4 regions of the Mesorhizobium sp. B2-5-7 genome follow, and region 1 is predicted to be linked to each of the others. Evidence: riboswitches for the same ligand, from Rfam matches in the RefSeq annotation. Region 1 holds a riboswitch; each other region holds the start of a gene.

Region 1 (4,205 bases):
TCCTCTTGTCCGTTTCAATCGGGACGAACTGTATCCTCAATGATGATCGTGTCCAAAAACCGATAAGGCTGCTCCGGACCTCAGTCCGCGTCGAGCGGCTCGGTTCCAACCGGCTTGCCGTCGCGCGACAGCCTGATCTTCTCGACCTTGTCCTCGGCGGCCTTCAGCAGCCGGTCGCAATGAACCTTCAGCGCCTCGCCGCGCTCGTAAATCCGGATCGACTGGTCGAGCGGTACGTCGCCACGCTCCAGATCATCGACGATCTTCTCCAGTGCGTCGAGTGCCTGTTCAAAGCTCATCGCCTTGACGTCTTCGTTGATCTCACCGGTCATCATTCATCCTTTCATCAGTCGCCCGACATGGGCGGCGACCGAAAATGCCAATCCCTGCAGATCGTAGCCGCCCTCGAGCAGGCTGACGAGCCGGTTGCCGCCGTGGATTGCGGCGCGCTGCATCAGCTGGCCGGTCGCCCAGTCGAAATCGTTCTCGGTCAGATTGATTTCCGCCAGCGGGTCGCGATGGTGCGCGTCGAAGCCGGCCGAAATGATAATCAGATCCGGCGCGAAATTGTCGAGTGCCGGCAGCACGCGCGACAGGAACGCATCGCGAAACACCTCGCTGCCGGTCCGAGGCGCCAGCGGCGCATTGACGATGTTGCCGGCGCCGGTCTCACTCTTCGCGCCCGTGCCGGGATAAAGCGGCATCTGGTGCGTCGAGCAATAGAGCACCGAGGGATCGTCCCAAAAAATATCCTGCGTGCCGTTGCCGTGGTGCACGTCCCAGTCGACGACGGCGACACGCTCGGCGCCGTGCTTCTTCTGCGCATGGCGCGCTGCGATTGCCGCCGTGTTGAAGAAGCAGAAGCCCATGGCCGTGGTCTTTTCGGCATGGTGGCCGGGCGGACGGGCGGCGACGAAGACGTTGTCGGCGCGGCCCGCAAAGACGTCGTCGACGGCGGCATTGGCGGCACCGATCGCCGTAATCACCGCCTGCCAGCTTTTCGGGCTGGCGGTGGTGTCTGCGTCGATGCGGGCAATGCCTTCGTCGGGGATGGCGGCGCGGACACGCGCGACGAAATCGGCGGGATGCGCGTAGAGGATGGTCGCCTCGTCGCCTTGCGGTGCCTCGACGCGGTCAAGCGCGGCAAAAGCTTCGTCGTCGAGCACGCGCTCTATGGCGCGCAGGCGGTCGGGCCGCTCGGGGTGACCGGGCGGGGTGATGTGTTCGAGAAAGATCGGGTGCGTGTAGAGACGGGTGGCCATGCCCCCTATCTAGTGCCCCGGCGCCGTGATGGCCATGCGTTGCAGCTTGATCGCTGGGGAAAATCGAACCTGCGTCCATTCATGTCGCTGCGGGCATTGGCGTCGCCGGCCCTTCGGAGTAAGACTGCCGCTACTGCCTGGTGCCTGCCGGTCTGTTTGTTTTAGCCGCATTTTGCGACGCCAAGTGATTCCACTTGGCTGCAAATGCCCTGGCGGGAGAATCGGGAACACGGTTGAACTCCGTGGCGTGCCCAACGCTGTGAGGGGGACCGCGCCGGTAAATGCCACTGTCGATGACGGGAAGGCACCGGACGCGGGTTGATCCCGAGCCAGAAGACCGGCCGGGCAGGCATCGTCATCCGCATGGTCAGGCGGATGACATCGATTGCAATCGCAAGGGGACAAGCGATGCCGGAAGCTATGACCGCTCCAATGGGCGATGGATTTGACCAGATTGCGCGCGACGCTGTTTACCGCGCCATCTTCACGCGGCGCGACGTCCGCAGCCATTTTACATCGGAGGCCATCGACGACGAGGTGCTGGCGCGGCTGCTGCTTGCCGCCCACCACGCGCCATCGGTCGGCTTCATGCAACCTTGGAATTTCATCGTCATTCGCGATGCCGCGCGGCGGGCGGAAGTGCGCGACCTGTTCCTGGCCGCGCGAGAACGGGAACTGCCTGAAATCGAGGCAGAACGGCAGGCGCTCTACCGCAAGCTCAAGCTCGAAGGCATTTGCGAAAGCGCGCTCAACATCTGCATCACCTGCGACCGCGAACGCTCGAAAGGCTCGCCGCTGGGGCGCTGGCACAATCCGGAGATGGATCTCTACAGCACGGTCTGCGCGGTGCAGAATTTCTGGCTGGCGGCACGCGCCGAAGGCGTTGGCGTCGGCTGGGTCAGCATCATCGAGGCGCAAGCGCTGAAAAGCTTGCTGGCCATTCCCGATCAGGTGACACCGATCGCCTATCTCTGCGTCGGCCGTGTTTCCGAGTTCGCACCGAAGCCGGATCTCGAAACACACGGCTGGGGCCGGCGGCTGCCGTTGCCCGAGCTTATCATGAGCGAGACTTTTCGCGGGCAAGGCGAAGCGCCGCTCAAATCAGCAGTGGCGCGCCTCGGCACCGTCGCCGGTGCGCCCGCCAGCCCGGTTGATCAGCTCGTCGCGCCGGCAGTGCCCCACCGTGAGCCACCGAAAGAAGCCAGTGCCTTGTCCTTGAGTTCCCTGAACTTCGACGAGGCTTCGGCCAGCCTGGCGTCCCAGGCGGCATCGGGCACCTGACCCTCGATGGTCTTGAAATAGACCTGCATCAGGCAGGCAATGGCGAACGGCTCGATGAAGGCCGCCTTGAAAGCCCAGGCAAAGACGATTGCCAGCACGAAAGCCCAGCCGGCGAGCTGCCCGGGCATGACGTAAAGAATAGCGGCTGCCGGAGCCAGCATCAGCAGGAAAATCACAAACGACATGCCCCACATGATGACCCCTAGCCAGACGGCATTCTTGACCATGGTCTTGCCGTTCTGGGCGTAGAGCACAACGCCTTGGCGCGCGGTTTCGAACGGCGAGGACGAACTGATGCGGATGTTGTAGCCGAGAATGATCTCGTCGACATAGGTCAGCGACAGGCGAATCACCGTGTTGAGGAACGAAACCAGGCCGCTCAGGCCAGGAATGGGCAGGAAGGCCGCGATGCCGCCGAGCAGGCCGGTGATGGCGCGTATGGCGCCCTTGACCAATTGGTCGACGACGAAAAGGATGTTGGCCTCGGCAAAACGCTCGGTCACGACCTCTTTCGCGTAGGCGATCTGGTTCTGGCCGTTGGGAATATCATGGCCGTCGATCAGATGCACCATGACGGCGATATGGCCCGCCTTAACGACGTAGAGGATGTATTCGCGGATCCAGTAGACGGCGATCGAGACGATGCCGAAACCGACCACGCCGCCCCACATCGCAAAAGACAATGGTCCGTCGGGATCGGTAGAAATATGGCCGACGCCATAGCCGACGGAGGCGCCGGTGCCGGTGGCCACGATGTAGGCCAGCGTGATGCCGAAATAGACGATCATGCGAAAGACAATGAAAGGCCAGGTCCGCATCATGATGGACACCGACCTGCCGATATCGAAATCCCACATGCCCCGAATCTCCCCTCAGAGATGGCTGCGGAGGATGCGCTCAAACCGGCTATTGTCAATTGCAGGCAGTGGCGGGACTGCCATGGTGGTTCATCTTGAAAGCGCTTCCGGCTTTTTCAGCAGGCCTTCGAGCAATTGCTTGAACGCGGCCACCACCATCTTCGATGTCGTTTCGGGATCTTGCGAATTGGCGATGCGCTGCGCGGCCTGGCTGCTCGCCCCATTGATCAGCCGCGCTGCCGACTCCGGGTCGACGCCGGGGACGACCACCCCTTCCCGCTGCAGCGCTGTCAGATGATCGGTCATTGAACCGACGCAGGCATTGGCATTCGACCACAGTGCCGGATCGCCCAGCACAGCCGGACCATCCCGGAACATGATGCGCTGGATTTCCGGCTCCAGCGCCATTTCGATATAGGTGGTGCATTCGTCGACGAAATGCTGCCAGCGGGTCGGCGCCCGCGACGCGACCTCATTCACCCGGGCCGCCATTTCCGCGTCGATTTCGGCGATAACCGCCTCAAGCAGTCCCTTCTTGTCGCCGAAGTGATGGTAAAGGGCGCCGCGCGTCAGCCCGGCCGACGCGGTGAAATCATCCATCGACGCTTCGGCATAGCCGATGGTGCCGAAAGCCTGGCGCGCCGCGGCGATCAGCTTGGCGCGTGTCTCGGCGATCATCTCCTTGCGCGGTCGATGCATGCTTCTGGCCTTACTTACATACGCTCCGTATGCCAATTGACATACGCGACGTATGCTCTATTTAACACTTATACGTCTCGTATGTAATTGTCGAATCGCCCCTTGT
Region 2 (4,205 bases), on a different contig from region 1:
TCTCTTCCGGGCGCCGCGCGCAATTGACGAAGCCGACATCGGTCCATGGCGCGCAGTCGTTCAGCCAGCGCAGCATCGACATCATCGGCGTCACGCCCGAACCGGCCGAGATGAACAGGTATTTCGCCGCCGGGTGGCTGTGCAGCGAAAAGTCGCCGCCCGGTCCATAGGCCTTGACGTGCGAGCCGGGCGTCAGGTGATCGAACATCCAGCGTGTGCCGACGCTGCCCGCCTGCGCCTTCACCGTCACCGCGATCGAGAATGGCCGTGACGGCGATGATGACAGCGTGTAGGTGCGCATCAGCGGGCCGTCCGGTGTCGGCAATTCCAGCGTCACGAACTGGCCCGGCTTGTAGCGGAACCAGGTCTGGTTGTCGGAGCGGAAGGTGAAGGTCTTGACGTCGGGCGCCTCGTCGCTGACGCCGGTTACTTCCAGCACCTGCAGCCTGTCGTTCCACGGCGCCATCTGGTCGAGGTGGCGATAGAGGCCAAGATCAGTCATGGCGTTCATCCCTGCATACCTTTCATTTTGGGCGTGTCGTGATCCCAAAGCCGCTGCACAGTTTTGGCCGACATGCGCTAGGCGACACTGCGCAGAGCAGGCCGGCCGTCTTCGGAAAGCCGTGGGCCGATAAAGCGCGCGTACCAGTCGACGAACTGGATGACGCCGCCCTCGTGCAGCTCCGAATAGGGACCGGGCTCGTAGGCCGGCGACAGGATGCCGAAGGCATTTTCCTCGACGATGCGGCGGTCCTGGTCGTTGGTCTCGGTCCAGACATGGGTGAGTTCGGCGAGATCGTAGTCGACGCCTTCCACGGCATCCTTGTGGACCAGCCATTTGGTCGTAACCGCTGTTTCCGTGGCGCTGACCGGCAGCACGCGGAACGTCACCGCATGATCCACGAGGATATGGTTCCAGGTTGTCGGGTAGTGATAGTGCATCAGCGTGCCGATCCGGTCGGCCGAGACGCTGTCGGACAGGTTCTTCTTCACCGCCCGCTTGCCGGTCATCGTGTAGCTCTGGGCATCGCGCAGCAGCGGCGCGCGGGTGGCGCGGTATTGTCCGGCCGGGTCGATGCGAAACTTGCTGGGCAGGCCAACAGCTTCGCACTTCGCCCAGTGGGCCAGCATCTCCGGATCGCTGTCGGCGCCTTGCACGCCGGTCACGGTCGGCGCTTCCGGGAAGGTCTTGCACAGCTCAGGATGGTTGCCCGCGCAATGGTAGCATTCGCGGTTGTTTTCCCAGACCAGCTTCCAGTTGCCCTTCTCGATGATCGTGCTCTCGAAGGCGATCTTGGCCTCGCTCAGCCGGTGCGGCTGGAGATAGGGCTCGATCATCGCCTGCATCGGCGCGAAGTCGGCGGGCTCCTTGGCCAGGCAGATGAAGACATAGCCGGCGACGCTTTCGCAGGCGACCGGCTTGAGCCCGAACTGGCTCTTGTCGAACCCATCGGCCATCTGGCGGGCGAACAGCAGCCGGCCGTCGAGTTCGTAGGTCCACTGGTGATAGGGACACACCAGTTTGGCGGCCATGCCCTTGTCGGTGTTGCAGACGCGGCTGCCGCGATGGCGGCAGGAATTGTGGAAAGCGTTGATCTTGCCCTGCTGATCGCGCACCAGCACGACCGGATAGTCGCCGATCTGCACGGTGATGAAGCTGCCCGGCTTGGGCAACTCGCAATCATGGCCGATGAACAGCCAGTCGCGATACCAGATCAGTTCCATGTCAAGCTTGAAGTAGTCCGGGTCGGTATAGAAGGGCTGTTCCAGCGAAAGGCCCTGTCTGCGGCCGTTCAAAAGCCTCAGCATGTCGTTGCGCGCGTCCATGTCCTGTCCTCATTTTCAAGGACTGAACTGGTGGTGATGGAGGAAGGACTGGGCGCAAGCCGGCGAAGCCGGACAACACCATCCGCCCCTTGACCGCCCACCGCGATCAGTCGAGTTCTAGCGATCTCGGGCTGGTTTCCGGGCTCTGGAGTTGTCCTGGCGGACCATCGCGACACCTTCCCAGGCTTTCGCCCAGTGGTCTCCCGTTGCGACTTGAACTCCACCACCGTTGCGGGGGCAGCGCCGGAATCTGACCGGCTTCCCAATTCTCCGCTCCGTCGTCACGCAGCGGCACCTGAGATCGCTCGATCTAATCACGACAGGGTTTGCGACATCGGCACGAAAGCGACATCGCATCCATGCGGCGCGACACGTACGCGGGATCGTCCCGGCGCGGTTGCAGCGGGGGAATCGCCTCTTCTCGCCAGGCGCGCGGGCACAGTTTTCGACCCTCAGCCGGGCCGGAAAAGGGTTAATGGTTTCGAAAAGTGACTATTAGCAGAGTCTAAAATCGAACCGAACGGTTCGTTTCTGTTGACGGTGCGTGCAGGACGGTGTGAACGCCCAGCCTTCCGACACAGTTGGTGATCGGGTTATGATCTCAGACAACTATTTGATATCAAACGGAAAAATAAGACATGTAGAAGGCGTTGGTACAATTTCAAGTGGTGGAGTCATGGTCCACGCTGAACAACTTCGTGATTGGAAACGGCAAGGGGGCTCTCCCACATCGGGGCTGTCCGAACGACGCGATTTAATCCCAAGACACGCCGCTAGACGGACGGGAAAAATACTGGAGTACAAAAATGAAAAAGATCATTCTCACTGCCGCCGCCCTTCTGGCTATTTCCGGCAGCGCCTTCGCTAGCAGCGACCATTATGGTTCGAACGCCGCGACCCCCACGGCTACTGTCGACAGCTCCTACACCGCTTCGACTAAGAAGTCGGAGCCGGCTGCCCAGACGCCTGTGACGGGCGCCGACCACAACCTCTTCGGCAACAATTAATAGCGATCCCCGGCACGCGGCGGGTGACCCTGCCGCGCTGGTGGACCCTACAAATTCAGGAGTATTAAAATGAACAAGATCCTCATTGCTGCCGCTGCCGTTCTGGCTCTCTCCGGCAGCGCTTTCGCCGGCAGCGACAACTATGGCTCCAACGGCGCCAACCAGGCTGCTGCCGCTTCGACCGACAATTCGAACACCGCGTCGATCGGCAAGTCGGCTCCGGCCACCTCGGCGCCTGTCCAGCAGGGCAGCGACCGCAACCTCTTCGGCCATTAACGGCCATCCCACGGCCGGTGGGCTCTGGCCCGCCGGTCCGCGGGACTTCCAAAATTCAGGAGTACCTAAAATGAACAAGATCCTCATTGCCGCCGCCGCCGTTCTGGCCGTCTCCGGCAGCGCCTTCGCCGGCAGCGACAATTATGGCTCCAACGGCGTCAACCAGCCCACTGCTTCGTCGACTGTCAATGTCGATACGTCGCATACAGGTGCGATCCGCAACAGCGATTCGCCTGTCTACAAGCTGCTCAACTCGTCCGGCGACGTGCAGAAGCCGGCCCATCAGGGTGCCGATCGCAATCTCTTCGGCAACAACTAACCAGCCTGTGCAGACAAGAACAGCGGCGGGCCAGGCCCGCCGCTCTTGTTCTTTCATTACCGGACGGCCGTCTTCAGGCCGCCTTTGCTTCCGCTTCGTGGAGGGCAAAGGAGCGACCATCGGCATCGAAGATATGGAGATCGCCGGCATTGGCGGTCAGCCGCAGCGTCGAGCCGCGCTTGACCTCGACATTGCCCGGCAGCTTGGTCACCAGCGGCAGGTCGGCCCGGCCGATATCGACATAGACCAGCTGGACCTCGCCAAGCTGTTCGAGATAATCGACGGTCCCCTCGAACAGATAATCCGCACCGCTGGCGATCGCGAGATCTTCCGGCCGTACGCCGAAGCTGACCGCCGCTCCCTTTGCCGAAGCAGGTGTCGCGATCGGCACCGTCGCCTTGCGGCCGCCGACATGGCTGACGATGGTCGGATTGCCCGTCTTGTCGACCGTCGCCGGCAGGATGTTCATGGCCGGCGAGCCGATGAACTGGGCGACGAAGAGGTTGCCGGGGTTCTTGTAGAGTTCCATGGGCGTGCCGACCTGCTCGATGTGCCCGTCCTTCAGCACGACGATGCGGTCGGCCAGCGTCATCGCCTCGACCTGGTCGTGCGTGACGTAGATCATGGTCGTGTTGGGCATCGATTCCTTGAGCTTGGCGATCTCGATGCGCGTCGCAACGCGCAATGCGGCGTCAAGGTTCGACAGCGGTTCGTCGAACAGGAACACCTTCGGATTGCGCACGATGGCGCGGCCGATGGCGACGCGCTGCCGCTGG
Region 3 (4,205 bases), on a different contig from region 1:
GACACCGAACCGCTCCGAATCGTAGCGCGGCATCGAGGTGTGGATCATCTCGACCGCGCAGCAAGCCAGACCGAAGGTCATGAACATCAGCGAGCCGCTGCGCGCCCAGGTGATCAGCGCCTCGGTCGAGGTGACCAGAAAACCCTTGTCGGCAAGCTCATTGTTGATTTCGAGGAAGAAGGGATCGTCCTCCCCCACCGGCCTGCCGGTGTTGGGATCGATAATACCTTTGGGCTTCGGCGCGACGAGGGTGCCTGAACTGTCGTTCAATCCCATTCCAGCGCTCCTTTTTTCCATTCATAGGCAAAGCCGATGGTCAGCACTGCCAAAAACACCATCATTGACCAGAAACCGAGCATGCCGATCTTCGAGAAGGACACTGCCCAGGGGAAGAGGAAGGCAACTTCCAGGTCGAATATAATGAACAGGATCGACACCAGGTAGAAGCGGATGTCGAATTTCATGCGGGCATCGTCGAACGAGTTGAAACCGCACTCGTAGGCGGAAAGCTTTTCGGGATCGGGGTTGCGATACGCCACCAGGAACGGAGCCGCCAGCAGCGCCAGGCCGACGACCAGTGCCACGCCGATAAACAGGACGATGGGCAGGTACGAACTGAGAAGTGCGTTCATGCAGCGGCTTTCCGTTGGCGCCAATCCACTTTGACTACAGCACCGAACCTTAATGCGGAAGCGTGACAGATTAACCGCTGAACCGTTTTAAGGGGCCTATGCTGCAACGCGGCGAGGGTTAGCGCAGCACTTCCAGCGAAGCAAGTCAAACCTTGTTCAAAACACCGAGCTGGACGGCATTCCGGGAGAAACTGGTCCCATCCGCTCCTGTTTGATTTCCTTCGCTTTTAACTCCACTTTTCTCTCCTGACAGGGTTGCCGCCAAAACCCTGCTAGCATGGACGGGAATCACGCCGGCAATGACGCCAGACAGGTCCATCAGGGACGCATACGCATGAAGGAAAAGATCTCGCTTGCCGCCGCGCGGCGCATCGCGCTCGCCGCCCAGGGATTTCTCGATCCCCGCCCCGCCGGCACGCCGGACCGCCGCCATTTCGCCCGCGTTCTGTCTCGCACCGGCCTGTTGCAGATCGATTCCGTCAGTGCGGTGGTGCGCGCTCATTACATGCCGCTCTATTCGCGTCTCGGCCCCTATCCCCTCGCTTTGCTCGACAACGCCGCCGTGACGCGCAAGCGCACCGTCTTCGAATATTGGGCGCATGAAGCCTCGTTCCTGCCGGTCGAGACCTACCCACTGATGCGCTGGCGCATGCAGCGCGCCGAGCAAGGCGATGAAATGTATCTGGGGCTGGCCAAATGGGGCCGCGAGCACGCAGCCTATATAGAAGAGATCTACCGCGAGGTCGTCGCGCGCGGGCCGATCGCCGCTTCGGCGCTCGAAGGCCAGAAAGGCTCCGGTGGCTGGTGGGGTTGGAGCCATGCCAAGCACGCCTTCGAATGGCTGTTCTGGGCCGGGCGCATCACCACCGCGCACCGGCGCGGCTTCGAGCGCTTTTACGACCTGCCGGAGCGCGTGCTGCCGCAGGCGATCCTCGATCTGCCGGTACCGACGCCTGAGGACGCGCATCGCGAATTGCTGCGCATTTCCGCCCGTGCCCATGGCGTGGCGACATCAGGCGACCTGCGCGATTATTTTCGACTCTCGCCGGCCGACATGAAAGGCCGGCTGGAGGAACTGGTCGAGCTCGGCGACTTGCTGCCGGTCCGTGTCGAGGGCTGGGACAAGCCGGCTTACCTTCACAAGGACGCCCGTATCCCGCGCAAGATCGAGGCCCGCGCTCTGCTGGCGCCGTTCGATCCGGTCGTCTTCGAGCGTTCGCGCTCGGAGCGGCTGTTCGACTTCCATTACCGCATCGAAATCTACACGCCGGCCGACAAGCGCCAATACGGCTACTATGTCCTGCCTTTCCTGCTCGGCGACAGGATCGTGGCGCGCGTCGACCTCAAGGCTGACCGGCCGGCCAGTGTCCTGCGCGTCCATGCCGCCTACGCCGAGCCCGGCACACCGCCCGAAACCGCAGCCCAGCTCTTCGAGGAATTGAAGCAGATGCAGGGCTGGCTTGGCCTCGAGCGCATGGAAATAACGCCTGCCGGCGACCTCGGCCCGGCGCTGTCCGACATCGCGGTGTCGTAAGCTCGCGTTGACACCGCTGCCCGCAAGAGCCTAAATCCCATCCAGACGGTCTCCTCTCGGCAAAGGGAGGAGCCAAGAGGGAATGCGGTGCGGGATTGAAGATCCCAAATCCGCGGCTGTCCCCGCAACTGTGAGCGAAGAGCCAAGGCCGAAAGCCACTGGGATTGTCCCGGGAAGGCGGCTACCCAAGGCGATGACCCGCGAGCCAGGAGACCTGCCGTCTGGAATGCAAGAGTCCGATCGCCTGGCGGGTTTTCCGGGCAAGGAGCCTGATGTGGATCGCGACAGCAGTTTTTCGGCTGAAACAACCGACATTTCGTCCGGCGGGAATCATCCCCTGGCCGGCATCACGGTCATTGTCTGCGCTTCCTGTCGCGACGAGACCGGCTCCGACGCCCATCCCCGGGCCGGCGAACTTTTGGCCGAAGATACGCGCCAAGCCGCCTCGGGCGAGAAGATTCGCATCCGCACGGTCGAATGCCTCGGCAATTGCAAGCGCCGCCTGAGCGCCGCGATCCTGCGCGACGGCTGCTGGAGCTATGTGTTCGGCGATCTGACCGCGAGCAGCGGCGCCGATCTGGTCACCGGCGCGAAACTCTTCGCCACCTCGAGCGACGGCCTCATTCCCTGGCGGGGCAGGCCCGATAGCCTCAAGCGCGGCCTCGTTGCCCGCATCCCTCCCCTCGACATGCTGAAAGACTGATCATGACAACATCTCTGTCCCGCGTTCCCTGCACCGTCGTCACCGGCTTCCTCGGCGCCGGCAAGACGACACTGGTCCGCCATCTCCTGGAAAATGCCGGCGGCAAGCGGATTGCCATCATCGTCAACGAGTTCGGCGACATCGGCATCGACGGCGAGATCCTCAAGGGATGCGGCATCGACACCTGCCCAGAGGAAAACATCGTCGAACTGGCCAATGGCTGTATCTGCTGCACCGTGGCCGATGATTTCGTGCCGGCGCTCGACCAGATCCTGTCGCTGACGCCTAAGGTCGACCATATCCTGATCGAAACCTCGGGCCTCGCTCTGCCCAAACCGCTGGTCCAGGCTTTCCAGTGGCCGACGGTGAAGAGCCGCGTAACGGTCGATGGCGTCATCGCCGTGGTCGACGGTCCCGCACTGGCGGAAGGCCGCGTCGCCAACGACATGGACGCCCTGCAGGCGCAGCGCGCGCAGGACGAGAGCCTCGACCATGACGACCCGGTCGAGGAAGTGTTCGAGGACCAGATTGCCTGCGCCGACCTGATCATCCTGTCGAAGAGCGACCTGATGGATGCCGCCGGTTCAGCCCGCGCCAACGCCATTATCAACGAACACTCCGCCCGCGCCGTGAAGATCGTGCCGACGTCTCATGGCAAGGTCGATCCCTCGGTGCTGCTCGGGCTCGGTCTCGCCGTCGAGGACGACATCGAGAACCGCAAGTCCCACCATGACGGCGCATTCGATCACGAGCATGACGACTTCGACACGTTCATCGTCGACATTCCCTCGATCGCCAATCCCGATGAGCTGGCAAAGCGCGTCGCCGCGGCCGCCGAACAGGAAAACGTGCTGCGCGTGAAAGGCTTCGTCGAGGTCGGCGGCAAACCGATGCGGCTCCTGCTGCAGGCCGTCGGCCCGCGCGTCAATCATTACTACGACCGCGCCTGGACCGCCGGGGACGACCGCCGCTCGCGCCTCGTCGTCATTGGCCTCAAGGGGCTGAACCGCCCGGCGATCGAACGTATCCTCGCCGGCTGATTTTCAGGCCCGGGCCGCGATGCACATCCTCACCACGACCTCCGCCTCGCTCGACGATCTCGCCGAGCCCGTCGACCTCAGGCAGGCGCCGGCGGATATCGTGGCCCTGTCCTTCACCGACAGCGATCTCGCCGGACTGGCTGCGGCGTGGAAGGCCGATGCCGGTCGCCTGCCCTCGATGCGGCTGGCCGCACTGCGCGACCTGCGCCATCCCATGTCCGTCGACCTCTGGATAGACTGCGTCGCCCGCCACGCCAAAATCATCCTGGTGCGCATCCTCGGCGGCTACGACTGGT
Region 4 (4,205 bases), on a different contig from region 1:
ATTCCAGCGCCTTGGCCCAGGCGGCCTCGGCGGCCGCGATGTCGCGCTTCAGGTCCTGCGTCTCCCAGGTGAAACCCTCGCCCATTGCATGCCAGACGACGCGATCGCCAAAGGCGGCAAAGGCGTCCTTCTCGCCGGTGTGCCATTTGCCCTTGATGAACTGAACGACGCCGACGCGCTTGCCGTAGCCGAGCACGCGTAGCGCGAGACCGAAGGCGGCCGTGGTCTTGCCCTTGCCGGGACCGGTGTTGACGATCAGCAACCCCTTCTCGATCGTCTTGCCCGCAACCTCGGCGTCCTGCACCGCCTTGCGCTTGGCCATCTTGGCGCGATGGCGTTCTTCATCCTTGTCGTCGATATCGGTCATTTCACTTCACCTTGAGCGGTAGCCCCGCCACCATGAGCAGCACCGTGTCGGCAATCGCGGCGACCCGCTGGTTGAGCCGGCCGGCATCGTCACGAAACCGACGCGCCAGCGCGTTGTCGGGCACGATGCCTTGCCCGACCTCGTTCGTTACCACGAACCACGGTCCGCGCGGCCGCGACAGCACGTCCGCCAGCCGCCGGCACGCGGCCTCGACGTCGTGATCGGCCAGCATGTGATTGGTCAGCCACAGCGTCAGGCAGTCGACAAGCACCGGCTGACCGTCTGGGAACGCCTCCAGCGCTTCGGCGAGGTCGAGTGGCGCATCGATGGTCGACCAGCCCTCACCGCGCCGCGAGCGGTGCAGCGCGATGCGCTCGCGCATCTCGTCGTCATAGGCTTGCGCCGTGGCGATATAGGCCCATGGCGAGGGCAATGCCGTCATCAGGGTTTCGGCGTGCGCGCTCTTGCCGGAGCGCGCACCACCGATGATGAAGGTCAGCCTGCCGCGATCAGGCAAAGCTGTCGCGCAGGCTGGTCGCCATGCCGGTGAAGCGCCTGCGCACCACGCCCACGATCGCGCCGAGCACCAGCCAGAACACCAGATTGGTCACCGTCACCGCCACCACGAACTGATGGTGTAGGCCTTCCGGGATCGGTGTTTCGAAACTGTCGGGCTGCGGCGCGCCGACGACATGCGGCGCGACGATCAGCAAGACGGCGAGGATGGTCAATGGCAACGATCTGCGAAACACGATCAGGCCCAGGCCGGTCGCGGTCGCGGCCGCCGTCGCCGTCCACCAGATCTGGCGCGGCAGAAGATCGGCCGCCGGCATTGCCGGCAGTTCCGGCTGCAGTCCGAGACCCGGTGCCAGTGTGAACACGGCAAAGCCGGCCAAACCCCAGAACACACCCTGGCGCCAGTTGCCGACGCCGCCGAAGAACTCGGAAACCGCGACCAGGACCAGTGCGAAGCCGATGCCGGTGACGATATTGGCAACCACGCTAAAGGCGAAACGCTCGAAACCGTCGGCCGGCGCCCAGCCTTCGTCTTCCTCCGCCGGTGTCACGGCATCGGTGCCCGCGGGCGCGGCAGAGCTCATGGCATTCCCAGCGGGCGCCACCGTGCTCATGGCATCATTGGTCGCCGCTGGTGCGGCCGCGTGATCATGGTGGTGGCCGCCGCCGGCCTTTTCGTAGACTTCCGCCTTGAGGATCAGCGGCACGGTGGCATAGGCCTGCATGCAGGCGAGAACGACACCGGCCACGAGCCCCGCGATCGCCGCGACGAACACGACGTTGCGAAACAGATTCATGATGTCGGATCCTCGTTAGTGGCAGGGAAACGCCATCGAATGGCGATAGTCGTGGGCAGCATTGTGGACCGCATCGATATGCGAGAAGCCGACAAAGCCGACGACGAAGATGCCGAGCAGCGCCGCGAGCGCAAGCTGCATGAAGCGCGACTGCGAGGAGACGGAGGCGCCGAGGGAGACGGAAGCGGTAGTCATGTCTTGTCCTTTCGCCCTCCACCCGAGGGCATCGAAGTCAGTTTCCTGTCGCCGGCAGGTCTCCTGGCTCGCGGATAAGCGCCCTTCCCCACCTTCCCGAAGAAAAATCTTCAGTGGCATATGGAGAGGACTACCGCACACAGTTGCGGGGGCAGCCACGGCATTGGGCAGGAATTCCTGCCCGCACCGCATTCCCTCTTGGCTCCAAAAAGGAACCGACGACATCGGTGACTATAGGGAAATTCGCCGCGCCCGGCAAACCAAATTCCGACAGCCGCCAACGCAGGAGCGCCGTATCGGCGAAGCTGCCCTCATCCCGTCCCGATTGACAAACTTCATGGCCGGGTGTCGGCTGGCACCCCTCACGGGAAGCCAGCCATGCAGCCCAATGCCAGCGAGCGCGTGCCCTATAACGGCCTGACTCGAACCGAGCCGACGCTGCCCTCGTCGGCCTATTGGGACCAGGACAACTATCAGCGCGATCTCGACGCCATCTGGTACAGGAACTGGCTGCTCGTCTGCCGCGAGGCCGACCTTGCCCAGCCTTTGGCGTTCCGCACCTTCCGCGTCGGTACGCAGGAAATCCTCCTGCTGCGCGACGACACCGGCGAGTTGCATGCCTTCCACAACGCCTGCCGGCATCGCGGCTCGCAGCTTTGCCAGGAAAGCCAGGGCCGGCTGAAGGCGCGGCTGATCACCTGCCCGTATCATGCCTGGTCCTATTCGCTGCGTGGCGATCTGGTGCGCGTGCCGTCGAAATCGCTGCCTGACGGCTTCGACAAGGCCGATCACCCGCTTTATCGCGTCGCGCTCTCGGTGTGGCGGGGCTTCGTCTTCGTCAATCTTGCGGAAGATGTCGCCGGCTCGGCGCAATTATCCTTCGATCCGGCCTCCGGCGACCTCGGCAACTGGCCGCTGGAAACGCTGGTATCGGGCCACGTGCTGCGCAAGGTGATGAACTGCAACTGGAAGATTTTTTGGGAAAATTTCAACGAGTGCCTGCACTGCCCGGGCGTCCACAAGGACCTGTCGCGGCTGGTGCCGATCTATGGCCGCGGCCTGATGAGCCGGCATGACGATCCCGAATGGCTCCGTCACGCCGACAATGACGCGCCGGAATTTTCCGGCGGCCTGCGCACCGGGGCTGAGACATGGTCGCGTGATGGGCAGGCGCACGGGCCGGTCTTCCCGGGCTTGACGCCGGCGGAACGAACCGCCGGTCAGACTTACTCCACCAGCCTGCCGTCGATGTTCATCGTCGGCCATGTCGACTATGTCAGGACCGTGCGGCTGACGCCGCTCGGTTCCGAACAGACCGAATTGACTGCGGAATGGCTGTTCGCGCCCGAGGCGCTCGCTGAGACCGACATCGACAACATCGTTGCCTTCGGCACACAGGTGCTGGAGGAGGACGCGGCAATCTGCGAGGTCAACCAGAAGGGCCTGCGCTCGATGCGTCATACAGCTGGCGTGCTGATGCCCGAGGAGTACGACCTTCACCGCTTCCACGATTGGGTGCGCGAACGGCACGCTGCGCGCTCACCCGAGGCCTGAAGATCACAGCGACTTCGGCAGATATCGCCAGGTCATGAAGCCGCAAAACGCGGCAAGCAGTCCGAGCGTGACGAACACCGAGCCCAGACCGAAGAAGGCCAGCACCACCGAATAGACCAGCGGCGGCGTCAGTTCGGAAAAATCGAGATAGGTGCGGTAGACCGCCGCCATCTGCGCGCGCTCATAGGAGCGCACCGAGCGCATGAAGGCGGTCGAACCCAGCGCGTCGAGCGCGATGGTGAAGAAGGCGCCGCACAGCAGGAAGGCACCGGTGAGCAACGGCACGGTTTCGCCCACGGCACCGGCCGCCAGCAGCGTCGCCGACATGGCGAAATAGGCAAATGTCATGGTCCTGCGGCCGCCGAAGCGTTTCCCCGCCTTGCCCCAGAAGATCGCCATGAACAGCAGCGCGTTGCCGGCCGAGACCAGCAGGCCGCCGGCCAATTCGCCCTCGCCGGTGATGACCATGAACAGCGGTCCATAGACGAAGAAGGTCGTCCAGAAGCAGGAACGGCCGAAGGCTATCAGCCAGGCCAATCTCAGCCTCGGCTGGGCGACGAAGCGGCCGATGTTGGCGAGCGGATTGGCCGGTCGTGTCTTGCCCGGGCGGATCGACTGGTTGTCGCTCAGCCGATAGGTCCAGAACAGCGCCAGCAAAGCCATGGCGAACACCGCCACCGCGCCATGCGCGGCATAAATGCCGAAGCGCGTATAGAGAAAAATGCCGAGCGTTGGCCCGCAGGTCCAGGCAACCATCGACCACGCCATGCGCAGCG

Evidence for each region. Region 1 has a riboswitch for cobalamin ahead of bluB (5,6-dimethylbenzimidazole synthase). Riboswitches for the same ligand answer to the same signal wherever they lie in the genome.
Region 2: it holds a riboswitch for cobalamin, as region 1 does, so the genes downstream of both, FJ543_RS15160 (aromatic ring-hydroxylating dioxygenase subunit alpha) here and bluB (5,6-dimethylbenzimidazole synthase) in region 1, are expected to answer to the same signal.
Region 3: it holds a riboswitch for cobalamin, as region 1 does, so the genes downstream of both, FJ543_RS01315 (DUF1636 family protein) here and bluB (5,6-dimethylbenzimidazole synthase) in region 1, are expected to answer to the same signal.
Region 4: it holds a riboswitch for cobalamin, as region 1 does, so the genes downstream of both, FJ543_RS01510 (CbtB domain-containing protein) here and bluB (5,6-dimethylbenzimidazole synthase) in region 1, are expected to answer to the same signal.

Annotation. Positions count from the first base shown of each region.
Region 1 is NZ_VFUO01000006.1:417,711-421,915, reverse strand. It holds gene FJ543_RS25975 (exodeoxyribonuclease VII small subunit) at 81-332, opposite strand; gene FJ543_RS25970 (histone deacetylase family protein) at 336-1,262, opposite strand; cobalamin riboswitch at 1,441-1,623, shown strand; partial or broken gene bluB (5,6-dimethylbenzimidazole synthase) at 1,626-2,300, shown strand; gene FJ543_RS25960 (hypothetical protein) at 2,417-3,400, opposite strand; gene FJ543_RS25955 (TetR/AcrR family transcriptional regulator) at 3,491-4,099, opposite strand.
Region 2 is NZ_VFUO01000003.1:271,280-275,484, reverse strand. It holds gene FJ543_RS15165 (hybrid-cluster NAD(P)-dependent oxidoreductase) at 1-502, opposite strand, end outside; gene FJ543_RS15160 (aromatic ring-hydroxylating dioxygenase subunit alpha) at 580-1,827, opposite strand; cobalamin riboswitch at 1,939-2,141, opposite strand; gene FJ543_RS15155 (DUF680 domain-containing protein) at 2,634-2,834, shown strand; gene FJ543_RS15150 (DUF680 domain-containing protein) at 2,904-3,110, shown strand; gene FJ543_RS15145 (DUF680 domain-containing protein) at 3,181-3,429, shown strand; gene ugpC (sn-glycerol-3-phosphate ABC transporter ATP-binding protein UgpC) at 3,503-4,205, opposite strand, start outside.
Region 3 is NZ_VFUO01000001.1:273,699-277,903, reverse strand. It holds gene FJ543_RS01330 (NADH-quinone oxidoreductase subunit B) at 1-276, opposite strand, end outside; gene FJ543_RS01325 (NADH-quinone oxidoreductase subunit A) at 267-632, opposite strand; gene FJ543_RS01320 (winged helix-turn-helix domain-containing protein) at 967-2,166, shown strand; cobalamin riboswitch at 2,196-2,403, shown strand; gene FJ543_RS01315 (DUF1636 family protein) at 2,441-2,869, shown strand; gene cobW (cobalamin biosynthesis protein CobW) at 2,872-3,909, shown strand; gene FJ543_RS01305 (cobaltochelatase subunit CobN) at 3,929-4,205, shown strand, end outside.
Region 4 is NZ_VFUO01000001.1:313,563-317,767, reverse strand. It holds gene cobO (cob(I)yrinic acid a,c-diamide adenosyltransferase) at 1-367, opposite strand, end outside; gene cobU (bifunctional adenosylcobinamide kinase/adenosylcobinamide-phosphate guanylyltransferase) at 369-884, opposite strand; gene FJ543_RS01515 (CbtA family protein) at 877-1,680, opposite strand; gene FJ543_RS01510 (CbtB domain-containing protein) at 1,696-1,875, opposite strand; cobalamin riboswitch at 1,911-2,110, opposite strand; gene FJ543_RS01505 (aromatic ring-hydroxylating dioxygenase subunit alpha) at 2,254-3,429, shown strand; gene FJ543_RS01500 (MFS transporter) at 3,433-4,205, opposite strand, start outside.